3 regions of the Serratia surfactantfaciens genome follow, and region 2 is predicted to be linked to each of the others. Evidence: predicted binding sites of a transcription regulator. Region 2 holds the regulator's gene; each other region holds the start of a gene.
What was found. Region 2 encodes LexA, which represses DNA repair genes until DNA is damaged. Its sites were predicted from a motif close to TNCTGTATGTACATACAGNA; they were not measured.
Positions count from the first base shown of each region.

Region 1: sulA (SOS-induced cell division inhibitor SulA) is a predicted target of LexA. The motif match lies at 2,588-2,607, and genes of this name have one in related genera.
Region 3: umuD (translesion error-prone DNA polymerase V autoproteolytic subunit) is a predicted target of LexA. The motif match lies at 3,210-3,229, and genes of this name have one in related genera.

Region 1 covers NZ_CP016948.1:1,169,216-1,174,297, reverse strand. Annotated here, with positions in the region: gene yccS (YccS family putative transporter) at 1-1,737, shown strand, start outside; gene ATE40_RS05480 (TfoX/Sxy family DNA transformation protein) at 1,741-2,397, opposite strand; gene sulA (SOS-induced cell division inhibitor SulA) at 2,628-3,134, shown strand; gene ompA (porin OmpA) at 3,492-4,571, shown strand; gene matP (macrodomain Ter protein MatP) at 4,678-5,082, opposite strand, start outside.
Region 2 covers NZ_CP016948.1:3,989,375-3,994,456, forward strand. Annotated here, with positions in the region: gene zur (zinc uptake transcriptional repressor Zur) at 1-500, shown strand, start outside; gene ATE40_RS18685 (CsbD family protein) at 606-815, opposite strand; gene dinF (MATE family efflux transporter DinF) at 1,130-2,467, opposite strand; gene lexA (transcriptional repressor LexA) at 2,569-3,177, opposite strand; gene ATE40_RS18700 (diacylglycerol kinase) at 3,280-3,648, opposite strand; gene plsB (glycerol-3-phosphate 1-O-acyltransferase PlsB) at 3,797-5,082, shown strand, end outside.
Region 3 covers NZ_CP016948.1:2,494,521-2,499,602, forward strand. Annotated here, with positions in the region: gene aceE (pyruvate dehydrogenase (acetyl-transferring), homodimeric type) at 1-1,423, shown strand, start outside; gene umuC (translesion error-prone DNA polymerase V subunit UmuC) at 1,451-2,767, opposite strand; gene umuD (translesion error-prone DNA polymerase V autoproteolytic subunit) at 2,770-3,204, opposite strand; partial or broken gene ATE40_RS25070 (SOS response-associated peptidase family protein) at 3,393-3,572, opposite strand; gene ATE40_RS24685 (hypothetical protein) at 3,886-4,257, opposite strand; partial or broken gene ATE40_RS24695 (S24/S26 family peptidase) at 4,471-4,662, opposite strand; gene ATE40_RS11770 (alpha/beta hydrolase) at 4,887-5,082, opposite strand, start outside.

The DNA.
Region 1 (5,082 bases), 2.3 Mb from region 2:
ATGTACGATGCCTGGTATCAACAGCCGCTGCTGCTGGTGATCGGCGCACTGTGGTATAACCTGCTGACGCTGGCAGGCCACCTGTTGTTTCCTATCCGGCCGCTGCAAGAGAACCTGGCGCGCTGCTACGATCAATTGGCCAACTATCTGGACGCCAAAGCCAACCTGTTCGATCCCGATGCCGAGCGCGACGCCGACCTGCCGTGGATGGATGTCGCGATGGCCAACAGCGCCTTGGTTGCATTGCTCAACCAAACCAAAGCCTCGCTGTTGACGCGCCTGAAAGGCGATCGCGGCCAGCGCGGCACTCGCCGCACCTTGCACTACTATTTTGTCGCCCAAGATATCCACGAACGCGCCAGCTCTTCCCACGTTCAGTATCATGCGCTCAGCCGACAATTCCGACACAGCGACATTCTGTTCCGCTTCCAGCGGTTGCTGAGCATGCAGGCGCGCGCCTGTCGCCAGCTGGCGCAATCCATCCTGCTACGGCAAAAGTACCAGCACAACCCGCGTTTTGAGCCGGCGTTCAACCGCATTCAGGAGGCCTTGACGCGCATCGCCGAAACCCAGGGCAATGCCGAGCAAGCCAAGGCGTTGGCGCATCTGCTGAAAAACCTGCATGCGATCGATGCGCAGTTGGCCAATATCGAATCAGAGCAGACATTGGCCAGCGGGCAGGCGGAAGAGAACAGCCTGGCCGACGACCGCTTAACCGGCTGGAGCGACATCCGCCTGCGCATCAGCCGCCATTTGACGCCCCAATCGGCCCTGTTCCGTCACGCCATCCGCATGTCGGCAGTGCTGTGCGTAGGCTACGCCTTCATTCAATTCACCGGCATGCAGCACGGCTACTGGATCCTGTTGACCAGCCTGTTCGTCTGCCAGCCGAACTATAACGCCACCCGCCGGCGCCTGGCGCTGCGCATCATCGGCACCCTGGCCGGCATACTGATCGGTTTGCCAATCCTCTATTTCGTACCTTCAGTGGAAGGGCAGCTGGTGTTGATCGTTATCACCGGCGTTCTGTTCTTCGCTTTCCGCACCGTGCAATATGCCCATGCCACCATGTTTATCACGCTGCTGGTATTATTGTGCTTTAACCTGTTGGGCGAAGGGTTCGAAGTGGCTGCCCCGCGCGTTTACGACACGTTGCTGGGCTGCGCCATCGCCTGGGCGGCGGTCAGCTTTATCTGGCCGGACTGGAAATTCCGCCAGTTGCCGGTGGTGGTGGATAAAACGCTGAATGCCAACTGCCGCTATCTGGACGCCATTCTGGTGCAATATCATCAGGGTAAGGATAACGGCCTCGCCTACCGCATTGCGCGGCGGGACGCCCACAACAGCGACGCCGAATTGGCTTCGGTCATCTCTAACATGTCCGCCGATCCCAAAGCCGACAAGGCCCTGCAGGAGGCCGCCTTCCGCCTGCTCTGCCTGAACCACACTCTTCTGAGCTATATCTCGGCATTGGGGGCGCATCGCGAGCGGCTGAGTACCCCCGCCACGCTCGATCTGCTCAATGACGCTGTGTGTTACGTGGATGGTGCCTTGCATCAGGAAGAGCAGAACAGCCAGCGGGTTGCACAGGCGTTGGAGCAGCTGGCTGAGCGCATTCGCAAAGCCGTTCCGGAGCCGGAAAGCAAAGAACAGTTGGTCCTGCAGCAGGTGGGGCTGATGCTCGAACTTCTGCCGGAGCTCACCGCGCTGCACGCCCAAATTAATAAGACAACCTAATGTTCAGGGCCTGATCGACGGGCCCTGAATCACCGGTTCATGTCCGTGACGGCGCATCGCCATCGTATGTTCGAACCAGCGCACCAGCTCGTTACGCAATTCGGCCGGCAACGCCGCCTGGTGATAGCCGGCTATCGCGCCCCCCAGCGACAGCAAGACTCGCAGCCCCAGATTGGTCTGCTGTTGCAGTAAACGCAGATAGCTGCGCTTGGCGCCTTGCAATCGGAGATCATAGGCGTTGCGAATGCCCGCTCGCCACAGCAGACGCTCCATATTGACGTCAATATTCGGCAGCGCCTTCAACCTGCCGTGATCGCCGGCCTTGAGCCTTTGCTCCCGGCGCGCCTCTCTGACCGCCTGCCAAGCCAGCCCGACCAGCTCGTTGCACTCGCGCCACAGCGACTCGTCAACCCAGTAATAACGCAGTGTGATCGGCACGCCCCGCTTGGAATAGACCATGTTGACCATTCCCCGTGCGCGAAACACCGGCTCCATGCTCGCCGTTGCTCGCAAATACAGCTCGCCTTCTGCGATCACGGCGAACATGACCCCTTCAGCCAGCAGGCCGTAGCCGCCAAACTGCGATCGCGTGGTGATGGCCCCCAGCGCCGCAAAGCAATTTTTAGCCTGCGCGATTCTACTCGTCGACATCCTTTTCATAGCGTTTCTCCGTTTTAGGTTCTGGTCGTAATATTTCTCTCATCAATGAAAAAAGTAACGCGAACAACTAATTAGAAAAATACGCACTATCCGTCTGCCTGCCAATCCCAAACAAACCCCGGTATAAAAAATGTTCGTAATTATGCGAGCCGCTACGAAAATTTGGGTTGATCTTATCCTAAATCAGGGATACTGTATAAACATACAGTAACACGACGGGCGGGAACTCAATGCGTACTCAATCACTCTACCAACCTCATTTCGGCCAAGGCGCTTTTACAGCGCGCAACGTTGCGAAGAACACGGATGTCGGCAAAGAGAATGGCTTGATCAGTGAACTTGTTTACAACGAACGCCAGCCCGCCGTGGCTCAATTGTTGTTGCCCTTGTTGCAGCAATTGGGCAAGCAGTCTCGCTGGTTTTTATGGCTGACGCCGCAGCAAAAATTAAGCAAGCAATGGCTGCAGCAATCCGGCCTGCCGGTGGATAAAATGGTGCAGCTAAGCCAAATCAGCCCGGTAAATACGGTTGAGGCGATGGAAAAAGCGCTGCAAACGGGAAATTACAGCGTGGTTCTCGGCTGGTTGCCCGAGCTAACGGAGGAGGATCGTCTAAAATTAAGACGTGCGGCAGAATTGGGTAATGCCTACGGGTTTATCATGCGTCCTCAACGTGACATTGGCCCGACTCACGGACACTGTTCCACCCTAAAAATTCACTCTTCTTTGTATCATTAAGTAAATTTAGGATTTTTCCCATCATTTTCGCACCCCGTGAAGGGAACCTTTGCGGGGTCAGGCAGAAAGCTAGTCCGGCTGCGGTTTGGCACGAAAAAACGCCTGGTGAATCGCCGTTTTTTTAGGCGAAGAATGTTAGCAAATATGTACGATTCCGCGTTTTTTTTTAGAGCCTTATCACATCACACTTGTAACTTTCGCGCCACGTTGTAGACTTTACATCGCCAAGGTTGCTCTATAACGCCAGAAAAACTGGCGAGTAACAAACGAGGGCTTAAACCTTGGCGAAGGAATTTAACCAAGGGCTTAAAACAGCTTTAAAGCTCATTGCCTATTTGGATGATAACGAGGCGCAAAATGAAAAAGACAGCTATCGCATTAGCAGTGGCACTGGCAGGTTTCGCTACCGTAGCGCAAGCCGCTCCAAAAGATAACACCTGGTACACCGGTGCTAAACTGGGCTGGTCCCAGTACCACGACACTGGTTTCTACGGTAACGGTTACCAGAACGGTATCGGTAACGGCCCAACCCACAAAGATCAGCTGGGTGCAGGCGCGTTCCTGGGCTACCAGGCAAACCAATACCTGGGCTTCGAACTGGGCTATGACTGGCTCGGCCGCATGCCTTACAAAGGCAGCGTGAACAACGGTGCTTTCAAAGCACAGGGCGTTCAACTGGCCGCTAAACTGAGCTACCCAATTGCTGACGATCTGGACATCTACACTCGTCTGGGTGGTATGGTATGGCGCGCAGACTCCAAAGCTAACTACGGCAACGGCACTCGCCTGAGCGACCACGACACCGGCGTTTCTCCGCTGGCTGCTGTTGGTGTTGAATACGCACTGACCAAAAACTGGGCTACCCGCCTGGACTACCAGTTCGTAAGCAACATCGGTGACGCAGGTACCGTTGGCGCACGTCCAGACAACACCATGCTGAGCCTGGGCGTTTCTTACCGCTTCGGTCAGGATGACGTAGTTGCTCCAGTTGCTCCAGCTCCAGCTCCGGCTCCAGTTGTTGAAACCAAGCGTTTCACTCTGAAGTCTGACGTGCTGTTCAACTTCAACAAAGCAACTCTGAAGCCACAAGGTCAGCAGGCTCTGGATCAGCTGTACACCCAGCTGAGCTCCATGGATCCTAAAGACGGTTCCGTAGTTGTTCTGGGTTACACCGACGCCGTTGGTTCTGCTCAGTACAACCAGAAACTGTCTGAAAAACGCGCACAAAGCGTTGTTGACTACCTGGTCTCCAAAGGCATCCCGTCAGACAAAATCTCTGCACGTGGCATGGGCAAAGCTGATCCAGTTACAGGCAACACCTGTGGCTACAAAGCTGGCCGCGCTACCAAAGCTCAGATCGACTGCCTGGCACCAGATCGTCGCGTAGAGATCGAAGTTAAAGGTATCAAAGACGTTGTAACTCAGCCTCAGGGCTAAGTTTACTCGCTTAGTAAAAAACCCCGCATTGCGGGGTTTTTTTTCGTCTTGAATTTATCCGAGCATTCAAAGCCATACGCAACCGAAGGCTCTCCCTCAGCCCCGTTTACTTGGGCTCTTTGCCGAGAATCGCCTTCAGGTCTTCTTTCAACGACGACATCTGGTTCGCATACTTCTCTTTGCGTTCAGCATCCTCGATAAGCTGCACCACGGTTTCCGACAGCGTAACGCCGCGGCGGCGTGCTAAAGCAGCCAGGCGTTGCCAAACCAAAAACTCCAAATCGATAGATTTTTTACGCGTATGCTGGTGTTCTGCGTTAAAATGACGTTTGCGGCGGGCGCGGATCGTTTGCTTCATCCGGTTATCCAGTTCCGGATTCATATGGGCGGCAATCCATGCAAGTACCTTTACCGGCTCATTTTCCAGCTTCAGCAGCTCGTTAACCGCTTCCTGAGCAGCGCTGTTTTCAATGTAGCGGGTAATGAGTTCCCCTTCCCGGTGCTTCTTCAC
Region 2 (5,082 bases):
CCCAGGAAAAGCTGTTGGCGCAGGCGGAACGCCTCTGCCAGCAACGCAATGTGCGATTGACGCCGCAACGGCTGGAAGTGCTGCGTCTGATGACTCAGCAACCCGGTGCAATCAGCGCTTACGACCTGCTAGATCTGCTGCGCGTCGCCGAACCGCAGGCCAAGCCGCCGACGGTTTACCGCGCGCTGGATTTTCTGCTGGAGCAAGGTTTTATCCATAGGGTAGAGTCCGCCAACAGCTACGTGCTGTGCCATCACTTCGAACAGCCGATGCATACGTCCGCGCTGTTTATCTGCGATCGCTGCGGCCAGGTGACCGAACGCACTACCGAGGGCGTAGAAGAAACGCTGCAGAAGCTGGCGCAGGAGGCCGGATTTGCGCTGCGGCACAGCGTGGTGGAGGCGCACGGTCTGTGTGCCGGCTGCGTGGAGGTTGAGGCTTGCGACAGCAAGCATGACTGCGCCGAACACGATCACAGCATCGCCATCAAGAAGAAGTAAGCAATACGAAGTCAGGTACTTCCTTGTACCTGCGGCCGGGACGCCAGAGGATGGGGCGACGCCGGCCTGCGCTGTGCGTGCCGCCTTCAATGGCGGCCCTGCAAATTACCAGCGGTGTTTGGTGTGATCTTCCCAGGCTTTCACCTCTTTCTCGGCCGCCTCTTTCTGATAACCGTAGCGTTCCTGAATTTTACCGACCAGCTGTTCGCGTTTCCCTTCGATGACCGTCAGATCGTCATCGGTCAGCTTGCCCCATTTTTCCTTCACTTTGCCTTTAAGCTGCTTCCAGTTACCGTCGGCTTGATCTTTATTCATAGTCTCTCCGTTAACCTGTGGTGAATCAGCGATCCCTGTAACCGGCCGGGGTTAACCAGAAATATTTCTGGCTGATTACGCCCTCACCTTAAGGGTAATCACGCCCATTCATTCGCCAGCCACAAGACTAATTCTAGTCAAAAAAATAAATTAAAATAAAAAAACCAGTATAAAAAACCATTAATAAATAAAATAAAAACAAAAAATGCCAACAAACAAGAAGCTAACGTGAACAGGCCCGGACCGAAAACATGTAAGTAAACATGAATGAAAGCATAAAAAAATCTAATTTATTACCCAACAAAGTTTCTGGACTAGCGTGCAGTAAACCAACTGCCACGCAGCTGGTGACGGTGCCAGATCCAGCCCAACGCCAAGCCGCGCAGCGCCAAAAACACCGCCAACGCCAGCCAGAGCCCATGGTTACCGAGCAGCGGCACGCTGAACAGCGCAATACCATATCCCGCCGCGGCCACCGCCATGCTGTTGCGCATCTCGGCGCCGCGCGTGGCGCCGATAAACATGCCGTCCAGCAAATAGCACCACACGCCGACCAGCGGCAGGATGACCTGCCAAGGTAAATAGTGGGCGGCTAACGCACGCAGCTCCGGCAAAGAGGTCAACGCCGCCACGATCTGCTGGCCGATGACGGCATAGGTCAGGCCAAAGGCCAACGCGACCAGCCCCGCCTGCCGACAGGCCGCGTGCCACACCTTGCGCAGCTGGCTGTCGTCCCGAGCGCCGTAGGCGTGGCCCGAATGGGCCTCCACCGCATAAGCGAAGCCGTCGAGCGCATAAGCGGTGAACGTCAGCAGATTCATCAATACCGCGTTGACCGCCACGACATCGCTCCCCAAGCGAGCGCCGAAGATGGTCAGCGACGCAAAACACAGTTGCAGCAACAATGAGCGCAACATGATGTCGCGGTTGAGCGCCAGCAGGCGGCGCAGATCGCCCCGCCAAGCCTCACACAGCATCGGCAAGGTGATGCCGCGCAGGCGCATCACCCGCCACGCCAGCCACAGGCCGAGCAGCAACGTGGCGTATTCGGCGATGGCGGTCGCCGCCGCCGCTCCCCGCACGTTCCAGCCCAGGCCCATCACCAGCCAGATATCCAGCACAATGTTCAGCAGGTTGCCGACGATCAGCAGGATCACCGGCGCACGCACATACTGCACGCCGAGCAACCAGCCCAGCAGCACCAGATTGGCCAGCGCCGCCGGAGCGCTCAGCCAGCGGATCTCAAGAAAACGCCGCGCCTGTTCCAGCACGTCGGCATTGCCGCCGACGATCTGCAGCGCCAGTTCGATCAGCGGGTAGCGCAGCAGGACGATCGCCACCCCGGCCAACAGCGCCAGCAGCAGCGGTTGCATAAACGCGCGCGCCAGCGCCTGGGGGTTCTGCGCCCCCAGCGCCTGTGCCGCCAGGCCGGTCGTGCTCATGCGCAGGAACAGCAGCAGCATGAACAGAAAGCTGGTCGCCACCGCACCGATCGCCACGCCCCCCAGATAAATGGGGCTGTCGAGGTGGCCAATCACCGCAGTGTCCACCAGTCCGAGCAGCGGCACGGTGATATTGGAGAAAATCATCGGCAATGCCAGGCGCCACAGGGCTTTATCGGTGTCGCTGGTGAAGGCGGAAATCAAACGCATGATGAGATGTTCCCGTAACAGTGGCGAAGGGCAAAGTCAGAAACAAAAACGCCCCAGAACAGGGGCGATTGATACAGGGAGCGGTACGGATGGCGCGGCGTTTAAATCCAGTCGCCGTTGCGGATCACGCCAACCGCCAGCCCTTCGATAGTGAAATTCTGCTGACGCAGATCGACCACGATCGGTTGGAATTCGTTGTTCTCCGGCAGCAGCTCAACCACGTTGCCGTGTTTTTTCAGGCGCTTGACCGTCACTTCGTCTTCGATGCGCGCCACCACGACCTGGCCGTTGCGCACGTCTTGCGTTTTGTGCACCGCCAGCAGATCGCCATCCAGGATGCCGATGTCGCGCATCGACATGCCGTTCACCCGCAGCAAGAAATCGGCGCTCGGTTTAAACAGGGAAGGATCCACCTGGTAGTGCCCTTCGATGTGCTGCTGCGCCAGCAGCGGCTCGCCGGCGGCGACGCGGCCGATCAGCGGCAGGCCTTCCTCTTCTTCCATCAGCAGGCGGATGCCGCGCGACGCGCCGGAGACGATTTCAATCACCCCTTTGCGCGCCAGCGCCTTCAGATGTTCTTCGGCGGCGTTAGGCGAGCGGAACCCCAGACGCATCGCGATCTCGGCACGCGTTGGCGGCATGCCCGTTTGCGAAATATGATCACGAATCAGATCGTAGACCTCTTGCTGTCTGGTAGTTAGTGCTTTCATTCCGCCCCCTGTTTGTTTATACAGTCTTGCTGTGAGTATATACAGGTAAGCGCGGATTGGGAACCGAAGAATAAATAAAAATCAGTCAGTAGGCGCCTTTCGTCAACCGAAATGCTGCCATAAGACCGTGCCCCAAACGAACAGCGCCAGCACGATCGCCAGCGACACCGCCGCCGATCCCATGTCCTTGGCCCGGCCGGACAGCTCGTGATGTTCGCTGCCGATGCGATCCACCACCGCCTCGATCGCGCTGTTCAGGATCTCGACGATCATCACCAGCGCTACCGATCCGATCAATAAAATGCGCGCTATCGCACCCACATCCAGCCACACAGCCAGTATGATAGCCAGGACGGTCGCCACCAGCTCCTGGCGGAACGCCGCCTCGTGTTGCCAGGCGGCGGAAAGCCCTTTATAGGAATAGCCGGCGGCCTTGATGATGCGGGTCAGGCCGGTTGCTTGGTTTGCCATGTTTTCGTGCCTTTCTCAGAGGTCGGTCATAATAAAAAGAGTCTAGAACAGTCCGCGCTGACGGCTCCCGGTTTTCGAACACCACAGATCTGCTACCCGGTTTCTGGTATGCTTGCGGCGCATTGCTAACAAGAGGCTTCACGTTGTTATGTCAGGTTGGCGTAAAATTTATTATAAACTATTGAATTTACCACTTAAATTGTTGGTAAGAAGTAAGGTCATCCCATCAGATCCGGTTACCGAGCTAGGGTTGGATCCCTCACGGCCGATTTTGTATGTTTTGCCTTACAATTCCAAGGCGGATTTGCTGACGCTGCGCACCCAGTGCCTGGCGCAGGATCTGCCCGATCCGCTCGACTCGCTGGAGATCGACGGCACCGTGCTGCCGAGCTACGTGTTCATTCACGACGGCCCGCGCGTGTTCCGCTATTACACCCCGAAAGAAGAGTCGGTAAAACTGTTCCACGACTATCTGGATCTGCATCGCAGCAATCCGGATCTCGACATCCAGATGCTGCCAGTTTCGGTGATGTTCGGCCGCTCGCCGGGCCGCGAAGGCCACGGCACGCCGCACCTGCGTCTGTTGAATGGCGTGCAGAAATTCTTCGCCGTGCTGTGGCTCGGCCGCGATAGCTTCGTGCGTTTCTCCAACACCGTTTCGCTGCGCCGCATGGCCACCGAGCACGGCACGGATAAAACCATCGCGCAGAAACTGGCGCGCGTGGCGCGCATGCACTTCTCGCGTCAGCGCCTGGCCGCAGTAGGCCCAAGCCTGCCGGCCCGTCAGGATCTGTTCAACAAGCTGCTGGCGTCAAAGGCGATCGAAAAAGCGGTCGAGGACGAAGCGCGCAGCAAGAAGATCTCGCACGAGAAAGCCCAGCAGAACGCTATCGCGCTGATGGAAGAGATCGCCGCCGACTTCTCTTACGAAACCGTGCGTCTGTCCGATCGCGTGTTGAGCTGGACCTGGAACCGGCTGTATCAGGGTATCAACGTCACCAACGCCGAGCGCGTGCGCCAGCTGGCGCAGGACGGGCACGAGATCGTCTACGTGCCCTGCCACCGCAGCCACATGGACTACCTGCTGTTGTCGTACGTGCTGTATCACCAGGGCCTGGTGCCGCCGCACATCGCCGCGGGCATCAACCTCAACTTCTGGCCGGCCGGTCCGATCTTCCGCCGTCTCGGCGCGTTCTTCATCCGCCGCACCTTCAAGGGCAACAAGCTCTACTCGACGGTGTTCCGCGAATACCTCGGCGAGCTGTTCACCCGCGGCTACTCGGTGGAATACTTCGTGGAAGGCGGCCGTTCCCGCACCGGTCGTCTGCTGGAGCCGAAGACCGGCACCCTGTCGATGACCATCCAGGCGATGCTGCGCGGCGGCGCCCGTCCGATTACGCTGGTGCCGATCTACATCGGTTACGAGCACGTGAT
Region 3 (5,082 bases), 1.5 Mb from region 2:
AGCCTTCCGCGACCGTTTAGGGCTGACAATCTCCGACGCCCAACTGGCAGAGATCCCTTACCTGAAGCCTGAACCCGACAGCGCGGCGGCGAAGTACATCACCGCGACGCGCACTGCGCTGGGCGGCTACATCCCTGCCCGCTTCGGCCAATCCGCTCCGCTGGCGATACCGGAACTATCGCGCTTCGACGGCCTGCTGAAGGGCAGCGGCGAACGCAACATGTCGACCACCATGGCTTTCGTCAATATCCTCGGCACGCTGCTCAAAGACGCCAACATCGGCAAACTGATTGTGCCCATCGTGCCGGACGAATCGCGCACGTTCGGCATGGAAGGCCTGTTCCGCCAGATTGGCATCCATTCCTGGCTCGGCCAGCTGTATACCCCGCAAGACGCCGGGCAGCTCAGCTACTACAAAGAGGCCAAAGACGGCCAGATTTTGCAGGAAGGCATCAACGAATCCGGCGCGATATCGACCTGGATCGCCGCCGGCACCGCCTACAGCAACCACGATGTCGCGACAATCCCGTTCTATATCTTTTACTCCATGTTCGGGCTGCAGCGGGTGGGCGATCTCGCCTGGGCAGCGGCAGACGCGCGCACCAAGGGCTTCCTGCTCGGCGCCACCTCCGGCAGAACCACCCTGATGGGTGAAGGCTTGCAGCATGACGACGGCCACAGCCACGTGCTGTCTTCCGTCATTCCCAGCTGCGTCTCCTACGATCCGACCTATGCCTATGAACTCGCAGTGATCGTTCAGAGCGGCATGCGCAGGATGTTCGTTGAACAAGAGGATATTTACTACTACATCACCTTGCTCAACGAAGGATACCCGCAGCCGCCGATGCCGGCGGGCGTGGAGGACGGGATTATCCAGGGCGCCTATTTGCTCAAACAGAACGAAACGGCAAACCAAGAGAGCCCGCGCGCTCAGCTGGTCGCCAGCGGCGCCATCATGCGCGAGGCGCTGGCGGCGGCGGCGCTGTTGGCCGAGGACTTTGGCGTCGCCAGCGATATCTGGAGTGCCACCAGCCTGAGCGAACTGCGCCGTAACGGCATGGCGGCCGAACGCTGGAACCTGCTGCACCCGGAAGACCCGCCGAAAGTCCCTTATATACAGAGTCTGCTGGCGGCGCATCCTGGCCCGGTGGTGGTGGCGACGGACTATATGAAGATCGTCGGCGATCAGATCAAACCGTTCTTGCCGGACCGCGCCTTTATCACCTTGGGCACCGATGGCTTTGGCCGCTCGGACACTCGCGAGGCGCTACGTGAGTTCTTCGAGGTCAACCGCCATTTCATCGCGCTCGCCGCGTTGAAACTGCTGGCTGACGAAGGCCGTATCGCCCGCAGCGAGGTCAACCGCGCCATGGTGCTGTACGGCATCGCCCCCGATAAGCCGGATCCGGCGGCGGTGAAGTAACACTCAGCCTACCCACGCCGCCGGTTGTTACCCGCGGCGTTTTTCTTCCTTCGACTCGGCTGCGCGCGGCGCCCGCTCCCCCAGCCGCACCACCGGGATATCCGCCAGCCGGGTGGTGTAGGCCGGCGACAGCATTTCGCGCTTCATTTGCCACGGCTTGACGATCCCCTGCCCGGCGAACCACACACGCCCGCGCCCCTCCTGATTCAGACGATCGATGGTCGCCATCAGCTGACTGCCGTTGCGGCGCGGCGGACAGTCGTCGAACAGGTCGATCTGCGCCATGGCGGCGGCGCTGAAATCCCCCAGCACCACGCCGCCCTTCAGGTAGCGTCGCCCTTCCTGCCAGATGCTCTCCAGCGCGCGCACCGCCATGGCGATAATGTCGCGGCTGTCGTTGCTCGGCGTTTGCAGCCGGGCGGTGCCCATATTGCTGTAATACCCTTCGCCCGCCGAATGCGGGCTGGTTTTGATAAACACCGACACATTGCGACAGTAGCGCTTTTCCTGCCGCAGCTTCTCGGCGGCGCGTTCGGCGTAGCTGCAGATCGCCTCGCGCATGTGCGGGTAATGCGTCAGGCGCTGGCCGAACGAACGGGAACAGATGATCTGCTCTTTGGCCGCCGCTTCATCCTCCCATTGCAGGCATGACTCGCCGCGCAGCTCTCGTATCGTGCGCTCCAGCACCACGCTGAAGGTTTTACGCGCCAGCCGGGTATCGCAGTCCGCCAGCTGCAGCGCGGTGTGAATGCCCATCGCCTGCAGCTGACGGGTCAGGCGGCGGCCCACGCCCCACACCTCCTCCACCGGGATTAACGCCAGCAGCTTGCGCTGGCGCGCCGGATCGGACAAGTCCACCACGCCGCCGGTCCCCCGCCATTTCTTGGAGGCAAAGTTAGCCAACTTGGCCAGCGTTTTACTCGGTGCAATGCCGACCCCGACCGTCAAATGCAGCTCGCGCCGGATGCGATCGCGCACCCGATGACCGAACGGTTCCAGCGCCTCGCAGTGCGCCACGCCGTCCAGCCGCAGAAAGGCTTCGTCCAGCGAATAAATCTCCACCGCCGGCGCCATCTCCTCCAGCGTGTCCATCACCCGGCGGGACATATCGGCGTACAGCGCGTAGTTGGAGGAGAACACCGCGACGTTGCGGCGACGCATCTCCTCTTTGATCTTGAAATAAGGCGCGCCCATCGGCACGCCCAGCGCCTTCGCCTCGGCGTTGCGGGCGATCACACAGCCGTCGTTGTTGGACAGCACGATCACCGACCGCCCTTGCAGATCGGGTCGGAAGATGGTTTCGCAGGAAGCGTAGAAGCTGTTGACGTCTACCAGGGCGAACATGGCTACAGTGCCGCGTAGACGATAAAGGTCACCACGCCGAAGATCTCCAGCTGCGCTTCGTCGTCGAACACGATAGGCGCGTAGGCGGGATTCATCGGCAACAGCCGCACGTCGGGCCGGCGCTGCAGTTTTTTGACGGTGAATTCGCCGTCCACCGCGGCGATCACGATATTGCCGTGCTCTGGCGTCAGGGCGCTGTCGACGATCAGCAGATCGCCATCCCGAATATTGCCGTCGATCATCGATTCGCCGCTGGCGCGCACGAAATAGGTGGCGTTAGGATGGCGCACCAGCAGCTTGCCGATATCCAGCCGGCTCTCGACATAGTCCTGCGCCGGTGAAGGAAAGCCGCAGGCCACACGATCGGCAAACAGCGGTAACGTCAGGGGCTCACCTGGTGAAAAAGCATACAACCTTGAAGTGCTCAGCATATTCATAACCAAACTGTATATTTATACAGTAAAGCATAAACAAAACGCGAACGCGTGCAACCCCTAATTCCCCGGCGGATCGCACTTTGCCGTGTAATATAATAATTTTCTGAGTGATTTTTCCTGCAACTTTTGGCGTTCTTCACGTGTGTTTGCACACATGATACCCACCAAAACTGTGGATAATGCAGCACTCAGACCGTTGGCGTATCGATGGGCAGGATGAGTGAGGGAATGTCATTGCGAACGGCGCCGACGGCGGGCGATACCGGTTGCCAGACGAAATCCTCTGCCTGCAGGCTGTACACGTCAGCCTGCATTTGACCAGAGGGCGGGACTAAGCGGGTGTCGAGCCAGTCGCGCGCGGCCGTCGGTCTCTGCTGCGTACAGCGCCGCAAAGAACAGCGGCAGGCCTTGCCTCAGCAAGAGCCCACGGGAGGAACGGCGGACGGCCTTACAAAATGACGCCAATAAAATTGCGACTGGCAATGGCATCAATGGGACGGCCAGAGACGAAAGTCAGTACGTTATGCCAGGAGCTTGGGATAACCCGACAAACGCTGTACCGCCACATTTCCCCTGATGGTCCACTGCGAGCTGACGGTATAAAGCTGCTCAACCGGGGATAATTTCAGCGGACGGAAAAATCTGGGGTTCCGGCGTAGAACCCCGAATAAGGAATAATCCTTAATTCATTTCAGGATTATTAATTCCATCTAAAACCTCTTGGCAATATTCTTTTTTATAGGCTTCATCATTACTTAATGACTTAACCAAAAAATCAGCATTTTTCCAACCATTATCCCAATGCGTATCGAATCCTGACTGTTCATACTTTAATGTTCTAGTTAATGAGTCTTTTATTTGTTTTTTATATTTATCAATTTTCTCATTGGTTGCCCCACAAACATCATGTGCAACACGAGCATTTGAGCCAGAAAAACCTATTGCTGAAATTGCCATCGCTTCATTTGATTTGTCGAAATCATTCGCATATGCCACAGCATTAGATAAAGCGAATATGACAAGAGCAGGTATGGTTTTTTTGTATGAAATCATCTTTCACCTCTAACTCATTGATTGTTCATGGGGTCAGTTTGGATATAGAAAATTATTGTACATTAAGGCTGCTTTTTAATCAGTCTCAACTTCTTTATAGAAGGCCTGAATGCGACAAACTTGGGAAGTACTGTAGCCTGTCGCGTCTGCTGTTTCTCGGATGCTCAGTTTCTTAATCTGTCGGTAGTGCCTGATCCATCCTGCTCGCTCCATCTCACCGCTGGCGCGCACGAAATAGGTGGCGTTAGGATGGCACACCAGCAGCTTGCCGATATCCAGCCGGCTCTCGACATAGTCCTGCGCCGGTGAAGGAAAACCGCAGGCCACACGATCGGCAAGCAGCGGTAACGTCAGGGGCTCACCTGGTGAAAAAGCATACAACCTTGAAGTGCTCAGCATATTCATAACCAAACTGTATATTTATACAGTAAAGCATAAACAAAACGCGAACGCGTGAACCCCCCCTATCCCCCGTCAGAACACAGTTTGACGCGTAATATAATAATTTTCTGAGCGATTTTTTTTTACGCCTGCTAACGGTTTCACTCTGCCTTGCACACACGTTATCCACTAAAACTGTGGATAACATGCTGAGCTGCAGTGGCGTCTTCAGAACATGCGCCGTCGCCTCACCGCTCCGCCGCGGCCAGGCAAAAACGATGCACCGCTTCAACCATCTGATCGAGGCCCGGCTGCTCGAGGGGATAATGCCCGGCGTTCTCGAGCATCACGGTGGTCACCGGCACCCGCCGAATGCGCCGCAGAAACAGTTCACTCAGGTGCAACGGCGTCCAGCGATCCTGCGCCGGTTGCGTCAACAGAACC